One region of the Brevibacillus agri genome, then DNA from elsewhere that is predicted to be linked to it. Evidence: riboswitches for the same ligand, from Rfam matches in the RefSeq annotation. Region 1 holds a riboswitch; the other holds the start of a gene.
The links. A riboswitch is a leader RNA that binds a small molecule or an ion and turns the genes downstream of it on or off. The one in region 1 is predicted to bind S-adenosylmethionine.
Positions count from the first base shown of each region.

Region 2: it holds a riboswitch for S-adenosylmethionine, as region 1 does, so the genes downstream of both, BA6348_RS00180 (methionine ABC transporter ATP-binding protein) here and mtnK (S-methyl-5-thioribose kinase) in region 1, are expected to answer to the same signal.

Region 1 covers NZ_CP026363.1:1,420,917-1,425,894, reverse strand. The annotation lists gene BA6348_RS07100 (GNAT family N-acetyltransferase) at 1-413, opposite strand, end outside; gene mtnA (S-methyl-5-thioribose-1-phosphate isomerase) at 573-1,613, opposite strand; gene mtnK (S-methyl-5-thioribose kinase) at 1,610-2,839, opposite strand; SAM riboswitch class I at 3,020-3,165, opposite strand; gene BA6348_RS07085 (anti-sigma factor) at 3,258-4,451, opposite strand; gene BA6348_RS07080 (sigma-70 family RNA polymerase sigma factor) at 4,448-4,966, opposite strand.
Region 2 covers NZ_CP026363.1:33,291-38,268, reverse strand. The annotation lists gene BA6348_RS27065 (MFS transporter) at 1-26, opposite strand, end outside; gene BA6348_RS27060 (hypothetical protein) at 42-215, opposite strand; gene BA6348_RS00190 (LCP family protein) at 405-1,412, shown strand; gene BA6348_RS26460 (hypothetical protein) at 1,478-1,627, shown strand; gene BA6348_RS00185 (hypothetical protein) at 1,773-2,036, shown strand; SAM riboswitch class I at 2,142-2,259, shown strand; gene BA6348_RS00180 (methionine ABC transporter ATP-binding protein) at 2,359-3,372, shown strand; gene BA6348_RS00175 (methionine ABC transporter permease) at 3,373-4,038, shown strand; gene BA6348_RS00170 (MetQ/NlpA family ABC transporter substrate-binding protein) at 4,098-4,937, shown strand.

The DNA of each region.
Region 1 (4,978 bases):
TTTTCCGTCGCCGCCTGAATCGTGACCTTTTCCAGCCCCCACGAGCCGAAAATAAGCTGGTCCATGTACGCCGCCACTGCCCCGGTCATCAGTCCCTTGCCCTGGAACTGGGCGCCGAGCCAATAGCCGATCGCCGTTTTCTTGTTGATCCAGTCAATATTGTGCACGCCCAGCGTTCCGGCCAGCCGTCCGTTGTGCCAGATTCCGTAGTGAATGCCCTGATTGTCGTTATGCTGCTGGATCGTTCGCTGGATAAAATGGCTCGTATCCTCGACACGCTTCGTAAAATTCAGCCAAGGCAGCCATTCCTTCAGGTAGGGTCTGTTGGTGTCCGTGAGCCAGAACATTTCGGCGGCATCGGACAGCTCAAGCTGTTTGAGAAACGTCTCCTCATTAATCGGTATCCTTCTCATGCAAAAGCCCTCCTTTATTATGTAGATGCAGCGACTAAAGACTGGCAAACGACTGCTTACGCTCGATTATGCGACCGGAGCCATTGTTTGGCAAGCGGCAGGGACGCTTCTTGCGCAAAAAGCGCCCGCCAGCGAACTGGCAGACGCTCATGAGCGTGATTATTGTTTGCTTTTCGCAATCTCTTCCGGTTTGAAAATGCCCGTCTCGGTGACAATCGCCGTAATGTATTGGGCAGGCGTCACATCGAACGCCGGATTGTACACTTTGATGTCGTCAGGTGCTACCTGTTTGCCCAGGCCGTGCGTGATCTCCTCGGCCGGACGCTCCTCAATCGGAATGTCCGCGCCTGTCGGTGTTGCCAGGTCGACTGAGGACAGGGGAGCTGCCACGTAAAAAGGAATGCCGTGCGCCTTTGCCAAAACCGCTACCCCGTAGGTGCCGATCTTGTTGGCGACATCGCCGTTGGCCGCCACGCGGTCCGTTCCGACGACGACCGCCTGCACTTTGCCCTGCGACATCACCATCGCCGCCATGTTGTCGCAGATCAGCGTGACGTCGATGCCCGCCTGCTGCAATTCATACGCGGTCAGGCGAGCGCCTTGCAAGACGGGACGCGTCTCGTCTGCATATACTTTCAGATTCCAGCCGCGTTCCTTGGCCAAATAAAAGGGAGCCGTAGCCGTTCCGTACGCTGCCGTCGCCAGCGCCCCCGGATTACAGTGCGTGAGAACGCCCATGCCGTCTTGCAGCAGCGTGAGCAGATGCTCTCCGATCGTCCGGCACACCTCGGCGTCTTCCTTTTGAATCGCCAGCGCTTCGTCAAGCACAGCGGCTTTCAGCTCTGCGATTGGCAGGGCAGCGTCTTTTTTCACGCGCGCCTTGATCCGGTCGAGCGCCCAGAACAGGTTGACAGCGGTAGGGCGGGATGTGCCCAGGTAGTCTGCCTGGCGGTTCAACTCCTGCCAAAACGCTTCGTACGTCTGTGCCTCGCTGCCGCGAATCCCCAGGTACAGTCCATATGCTGCGGCCATGCCGATTGCCGGCGCGCCGCGCACTTCCAGGCGGCGAATGGAGCCCCATACTTCTTCTGCGGTCGTCAGCCGCAAGTAAATCGTCTCTACTGGCAAACGCGTCTGGTCAAGCAAGACGAGCGCGTCGTCTTCCCACTTGACTGGCGTTGTTTGTGTACTGGTTGTCATACTGTCGTTGCCTCCTGATAGTAGCGTGCGGTTACCTGGCGGACGATGTCCGTGATGTCTGTCGATTCGTCGACGTTGCTGCGGCCGAGAATCAGCGCTTCTCCGATCGCCAGCGCCAGTCGCTCGGCTTCTGCCCGTTTTTCATCGTCTGCGATGGTGTTCAGATCAGCCACTCCCGCAAGCCCGATCACGCGGCGCAAAATTTTGCAGCCGGCATAGCCCGCCGTGTCCTGAATCAGTCGCTTCACGTAGCTTTGCCACAAGCCTTCGACGTGAGCGCTGCGCTCTTTTGCCTGTTTGTGCCAGAGCTGAACGAACTGGGAAACGAATTCGTTCCAGACATCTTCCACCGTTTCCAGTAAGTATTCGCGGTACGAGTCGCGTTCTCCTGGGTCTTCTTGCAATCCGTGTTGACCTGCGTAGTTGAGCAGCAGGTTGGCGATGACCGCGCCGATGTCAAAGCCGATTGGCCCGTAGTAGGCAAATTCCGGGTCGATCGCTTTCAGGCTCGTCTCGGTGATGAAAATGCTGCCCGTGTGCAAGTCGCCGTGCAGCAGCGCTTCTGCGCGCGTGAGGAAGTCGTATTTCAGCTTGGCGATCTCCAGCTTGAGCGGCTTGTTGTTCCAGATCGCTTCCACTTCCCGGCGAATCAGCGGGTTGAAGTCGTTGGTCGGCGCATTTTCGTACGGATCGGTAAAGACGAGATCTTCTGTGATTTTGCACAATTCCGGATTTATGAATGTTCCGACGAGCGCTTTTTTGTCGTACGGATGCGCGCCCAAATCCGATGTGTAGAACAAGGTGTGCGCGAGAAAACGGCCGATCTGCTTCGGAAAAAGCGGATAGCGCTTGCCCTCAATCAAGCCTTTGCGCATGATGATGTGGTCGCCTACGTTTTCCATCACCGTCAGGGCCAGCTCCTGATCGAAGTGGTACACTTCCGGCACCAGGTCCGGTACGTATTTGTGCTGGATGCGAAGCGCTTCGCTCTCGATCCGGGCGCGGTCGATGGTCAGCGGCCACGACTCGCCCACGACTCTCGCAAACGGCAGCGCCTGCTTCACGATCACTTTTTTTCCGGTAGCCGACTCCTGAATATCGAACACCAGATTCAGGTTCCCGTCCCCGATTTCGCGGCTGGTCAGCTCGGCCCCCTCTGTAAACAGACCCGGCAAGCCTTTTACGTACTCTACTGCTTCCTGTTCAGTCAATGCGCGGTATGCCATGATTGATTACTCCCCTCGTTAAGTAGTTTCTCTCTATCTGTAGCGGACTGGTCATATCCCCCAGCCTTGCGGTCAAACGGTGTCATGCGGCCATCGGCGTTCGTGCTGTGACATACAAAAAGACCTCTTTTCCGAAGAAAAGAGGTCGCTGTCGTCACGTACAAATAACGTGTCATGTCCCCCTTATCTTCCAGACCACTTTTGTTTCTGCAGGAATTAGCACCGTGCACGTCGCTTTTTGCTTCAATCGCTGCTCGCGTTGAAATCGCGTCGTGTCGGTTGCCGGGTATCATCGGGCCAGTCCCTCCACCTTCTCTGGATAAGGTATCCAAACGTATGCGGTTTTGATTTAGTTTGAATCATACAACCTGCGGTTCCACGATGTCAACACTCTTTTTTTGCAAAAACGGCTCGCCTTCTACCAGCTATTCTGCGTCCCCGAGGCGGCGGGGCGCTCCCAGTTCCACCAGTCGATTTTGCCGACAAACGCGGCGGTAATCGACTTTTCCTCCTTGAGCCTGAGCAGCTCCTTCGTCGGCCCGGTCAGGACGGCGCCGTAGATGCGCACGCCTTTTTCCTGCAAATAGCGATAGCGCTCCTCGAGTTGCGGATTGCCGCCCGAAAGCAGCGCGTAGCCCATATCGCGCGCCAAGCTTTTTTGCTCGGTCAAATACTTCATCTCGCCCATGAAGGCGGCCATTCGCCGCTCGCCTTCTCCGTTCACCTGAATCGGCGCGGTTCCGTAATCCAGCTCCCGCTCGGCAAAGCCCCAGACCTCCCCCGGGCCGAGTAGCAGATTGCCGGCTTCCCCGTCAACTTGTTTCACCTCCACGCCAGTGTCGACGGCAAACCAGACCGTCTCCTGGTTGTAGCTGCTGACATGGCGGGAAACCAGCTCGACATACTGCTCATACGTCAGGAAGCTGTCAAACGAGATCGCCAGTTGGGAAACCGTTCCTTCCGGCAGCTTTTCCAGCGTCGTCCAGGCAGGCGTGCGCAAAAAGGACGTGTCTTCTTCCGGTTCTCCGGCCGATAGCGGGTAGCGGAAAAACAGCTTTTGCTCCCGGACGCCCCCTGTCCACTCCGGTCTGGCGCTCACGTTCCACAGCACATTCGTGCTCCGAAAGCGGCCAGCGCTTTTGGCCTCGTTGCCAACCTGCTCTCGCAGCTCCATGTCGATGCTGCCGTACAACAGCCCCACCTGCGAGCCGCTGCTGCCCACGCTCACGCCAGGCTGGGTAAAATTGACCATGTCCCGTGCCACCCGGAACAAATCGTCATGCATCAGCCTTCCCACCCAGCCGTTTACGAACAGCAAGAGCACACCCGCGAGGCAAGGAATCGCGAAGGCATAGAAGGAGGTCGTCAGCCTGTTTTTCCACTTTCCCCGGCGGACGATCGCCCGCTGTCTTGCTTCCGAAAGCCCTGGCGCAACCTCCTGCTTGCCGTCTGTCCCTTGTTCTTCCCCGAGCAATAGCCGTTCCAGCCGCTTCCCGTACTCTTCATCGTCTGCCAGTTCCTCGCCCAGCCGTTTCGCTTCCTCGCCCGTCAAATCCCCTCTCAGGTAAGCAAGCAGTTTTTGCTCGCGGTCATCCCCGTTTTGGTTCGTCATAGCCCTTCCTCCTTCCACAGTTGCCGCATCTTTTGCCGTCCCCGAAACAGGGAGCGCTTAACATCCGCCAGTTCGATTCCCAGCACCTCCGCCATTTCCGCGTAGGAAAACTGCATCGCCGACAGCAAAATCACCTGTCGCTGCTTTTCCGGCAGCCGCTCCAAACAGGCGGATGCCGCCTCCCACAACTCCTGGTTCACGAGCTGGTCAGCGGGATCGACGGCGGAAGCATCCAGTCGTTCCGGCACGCTCCCGACGTAATCGACTGGCCGCCGCTTCTGTTTGCGATGCCAGTCCACGAAGGCGTGGTATGCTACCTTGAACAGCCACGGCCGCACTTTTTCCCCGTGATAGTCATCCAGGGAGGCATACGCGCGAAAAAAAGTCTCCTGCGTCAAGTCTTCCGCCTGCCTCCGATCGCGTGTGAGCCGGAAAAGATAGCGGTATATATCGTTTACGTGCAACTGGTACACGTCCTCCAAGCCTACTTTCCCAATGCCTCCACACCCTTTCATCCGATACCACGC
Region 2 (4,978 bases), 1.4 Mb from region 1:
AGCGTCCCGCCGACGAACTGCCTCACAATTCCTGCCAGCGATTAAACCATCAGCACAAAGCCTGCCTCGGTCATGGAGCGTTGCAAAATCGTATGTACGTACAAAGTGGTAAGCGGCCACATGAAAGCGCTGCCGGAAGAGTTGATGAAGCTCGCAACCAGGAAGAACAGGGCTTCTCGCGGATACCGCTGCAAAAAGGAAGTGGGAGAAATCACGGCCGGTCACCCCTTTGGGATTGTGTTGCTTGTAGTATAACGAATATTTTAAACATTGCAAACATAAAAATATAAAAAGTGAAAAGCACCCAAATAAAGGCTGCTCCACATCCTATAGATTCGAGTATACTAAACAAGTGGTGAGATGAGTTCATGTGATACAGAGAATAAAAGGTGGAGTAGTTCTTTATGCGAATGTGGAAACGGGTGTTGCTCCTGATGTTTGTCGCGATTGCCGCGACAGCAGGTTATTACGGATACTCTTTTTATCAGTTTGCTCACAATATTCAAGAGCCGAATGTCATTCGGCCAGCCCCGCCGGATGGCGGTGCCGCGACGAAAGCGGCGGAGATTCCGGAATGGGATGGCGAAGAGCGGGTGAACATCCTGTTGATGGGTGTGGACCGCAGGGGAATGAAAAATAACGGACTCCCCCGTTCGGACTCGATGATGCTCGTCAGTATCGACCCGGCCTCCAAGCGCTACGACGTATTTTCCATTTTGCGCGACACGTACGTAGACATTCCGGGGAACGGCAGCTCGCGCATCAACTCGGCGATCGTGGAGGGCGGACCGGAACTGGCGATGAAGACCGTCAGCCAGTTTACAGGGCTTCCGGTGGACCGCTACGTCATCACCGACTTTGAAGGCTTCAAGGCTTTGATTGACTCTGTCGGTGGTGTCGAGATTGATGTGGAAAAAAATATGTACTATCACGACCCGACCGATAAAGGCATCTACGACATCAATTTGAAAAAGGGACTGCAGCAACTGGATGGCAACAAGGCTCTGCAATACGTTCGTTTTCGCCATGACGCCACATCGGACTACACGCGCACAGAGCGTCAGCGCAAGCTGCTGACGGCTGTGGTGAGCCAGATGAAGAGCGGCACGACCTTGATTCAATTGCCGTCCATCCTGAAAGAAGTGACGCCGTATATCCAGACGAATATCAGTTCCATGGATATGCTGAGGCTGTCTGCGCTTGGGCTGAAATTAAACACCGCGGAGCCAGGCAACTACCAATTGCCGCCAATGGGGATGTTCCGCGAATCCCATCGGGCAGGCGCGGTGCTCATTCCGGATGTCGACCAGATCCAGTCTTTTATCAAGGAAAAGCTGGAACCGCCAGCAGAAGAAGCGGTTTCGCAAACGAATAGCACGACCGATAGCAACGAAAACAGCACGCCAAATTGAGCGTGCTGTTTTTTTGTGTTTTCGGGCAGACTAACCATGATTTGCTATGTATGGGGGTGAGGGGAATGGACCAGGAGATTGCGCGTAAATGGTTTTCCCATACAGGGGACTTGCGAACGGAACATATCGACGAGCCGGACGGCCGCATGCGGCTGTATTTTTTGACCAGCATGGCGGATGCCAAGTCGTTTACAGCGAGCTCATCCCGAAGCTGAGAGAAATTTGTCTGGCTGAGGCAAGCATAGGGGAAGTGGAGCGGCAGCTCGGGGGAGCCGGGAGCAATCGGGTCTATCACACCCAGGAGGCGATTCAGCGCCTGCTCGAAGGCTATCGCCCAAGGAAGCGTTTCTCATCAAGCTCGTGCACGGGAAATTCCGGATTGGCAGCTACGACACGTCCGTCCCGGCGCAAATTTTCGGGAAGACCGACAAGAACCGCGGCAATCCCAAGGATATGGTGCACCTTGCTTTTGACACGATTTCCAGCAACGCCCGAATCAAGCTGGAGCAAGTATCGCCGCCGGTGTTCGATATTCGCATACGCTTGAAGGCGAGAATCCTTGAGAAAGCGACGTTTCATTTTCACGTCAATGCCACCATCATTCGCAACGGAGTAATGGATTAAAAAAGTTTTTCCTGTGATTGCTATTGACGGGATATTTTCAAAAAGGATATAATCCGGTTTGTATCATGAAAATATGAAAAACGAACATAATATACGTGGAAATCTTTCTTATCAAGAGAGGCGGAGGGACAGGCCCGATGAAGCCCGGCAACCGGTTCATTTTTTGAAATGGACGTCGCGGTGCCAATTCCTACAAGATTGGTTGGATCTTGATAGATGAGAAGGGTGGATGCGAACGTATACATGCGTTGCAGCCCCTTTTTCGTTTATGAAAAAGGGGTTTTTACGTTTTTCACAAGGATTTTGCTGGGAGGTGGATGCGTTGATTCAATTGAAAAATTTGCATAAAAGCTATCAAGTGCAGGGCAAGACGATTCCGGCGTTGCTCGGGATTGATCTTTCTATAGATAAAGGGGAAATTTACGGGATTATCGGCCATTCCGGGGCGGGGAAAAGTACCTTGATCCGCTGCATCAACCTGCTGGAGCGCCCTACGTCGGGACAAGTCATCGTCGATGGGGTCGACCTGACCAAGCTCGACGATGTCAAGCTGCAGGAAAAGCGCCGCGAGATCGGGATGATTTTCCAGCACTTCAACCTGCTGTCCTCGTCCACCGTCGGGGAAAATGTCGCGTTTCCGCTCAAGCTGGCCAAGCGTCCGAAGGCGGAGATTCAGAAAAAAGTGGACGATCTGCTCAAGCTGGTAGGGCTGGAAGCGCACCGGGACAAATACCCGTCCCAGTTGTCCGGCGGCCAGAAGCAGCGCGTCGGCATCGCGCGGGCGCTGGCAAACGATCCGAAAGTGCTGCTGTGTGACGAAGCGACCTCGGCGCTCGATCCGCAGACGACCAACTCGATTTTGGCGCTGCTTTTGGACATCAACCGCAAGCTGGGATTGACCATCGTGCTGATTACGCACGAGATGCACGTCATCCGCTCCATTTGCGACCGCGTAGGCGTGATCGACGGCGGAAAAATCGTCGAGTCGGGCGAGGTGCTGGACGTGTTTCTCAAGCCGCAGCATCCGACTACGCAGGAATTTGTCGAGCAGGTGGCAGATTCCACCGAGCTGCGCGAAGCTGTCGCGCACGAAAAAGCAGCGGGGAACCGCACGATTGCGCGCGTCACCTTCCTGGGAGAAAAGACGTACCAGCCGATTTTGTTCCAGACGATGCAGGAGACAGGCACAGTATTCAGCATTTTGCAGGGAACGATTTCCCGCATGAAGGATACGCCGTACGGCCAACTGGTCGTCGAACTGGAAGGCGATGTCCGTCAAAACGAAAAAACCATCGAGACGTTGCGTCAGCGTGGTTTGGAAGTAGAGGTGATATAGATGGACTGGACAATGGAAAATGTGGATTGGTCGGAGATCGCTGAGGGTACACTAGACACACTGACGATGCTGGGTTTCTCCACGTTGTTTACGATCCTGATCGGCTTGCCGCTGGGAATCATTTTATTCCTTACTTCACGTGGACAGTTGCTGCAAAACAAGGCGTTTTACTCGGTTGCTTCATTCATCGTCAACGTATTGCGTTCCGTGCCGTTCATCATTCTGATGATCTTGCTGATTCCGGTCACGAAACTGATCGTCGGCACTTCGCTCGGCGTACTCGGAGCGATTCCGCCGCTCGTGATCGGGGCCGCCCCGTTTTTTGCGCGGCTGGTGGAAACCTCTCTGCGCGAGGTAGATCGCGGAGTCATTGAGGCCGCCCAGTCGATGGGGGCGTCCAATTGGCAAATCATCTGGAACGTCCTGCTGCCAGAGTCTCGTCCGGGACTGGTGGCCGGAATTACGATTACGACCGTTGCGCTCGTGTCCTACACGGCCATGTCCGGGGTAATCGGCGGCGGCGGTCTGGGCGACTTGGCTATCCGTTACGGTTATCAGCGCTTCCAGACCGATGTCATGATTGTCACTGTCGTCATTTTGCTCGTGTTGGTGCAGATCTTACAGTCGCTGGGTGATCGCCTGGTATTGCGTTTCAGCCGCAAGTAAGGTCTTTCCCATAGAAGTTTGCAAGTACAAAGATCAAAAAAAGTAGGGGGAAATCATTTATGAAAAAGCTAGTCGTATCTGTACTTTCTACCGTATTGGCATTTTCTTTGGCAGCGTGCGGAGGCAAAACGGAGACTGCTCCAGCTCCAGCCGAAGGCGGCGCACAAGGCGGACAACAAGAAGTGACATTGAAAGTAGGCGCTTCTCCGGTTCCACACGCAGCAATCCTGAAGCACATCGCACCAAAACTGAAAGAACAAGGCGTAAACCTGGAAGTACAAGAGTTCACCGACTACGTACAACCAAACGTACAGCTCAACGAAAAACAACTCGACGCAAACTTCTTCCAGCACAAGCCTTACCTGGAAGACTTCAATAAAGGACAAAACATGGATCTGCAACCTGTAGTTGCGGTTCACATCGAGCCATTTGGCGCTTACAGCAAAAAAGTGAAATCGGTTGACGAACTGGCGGAAGGCGCAACTATCGCGCTGCCAAACGACCCGACCAATAGCGGCCGCGCCCTCGCTCTCCTGGAGAAAAACGGCGTCATCAAGCTCAAAGAAGGCGCTGGCATCAGCGGAACTGTGAAAGACATTGTGGAAAACAAGAAAAACCTGAAGTTCAAAGAGGTTGAAGCAGCGATGCTGCCGCGCGTTCTGGAAGAAGTGGACCTGGCGCTGATTAACACCAACTACGCGCTCGAAGCGAAGCTCGTGCCAACCAAAGACGCTCTGTTCATCGAAGACAAGGAATCTCCATATGCGAACTTCCTGGTAGCTCGTCCTGACAACAAAGACTCCGAAGCCATCCAAAAGCTGGCGAAGGAATTGAACTCCCCTGAAGTGAAAAAATTCATTGAAGACGAATACAAAGGTTCCATCATCCCGGCATTCTAAGGAAAAGTAATTGATGGATCAACAAATAAACCCAATTGGCC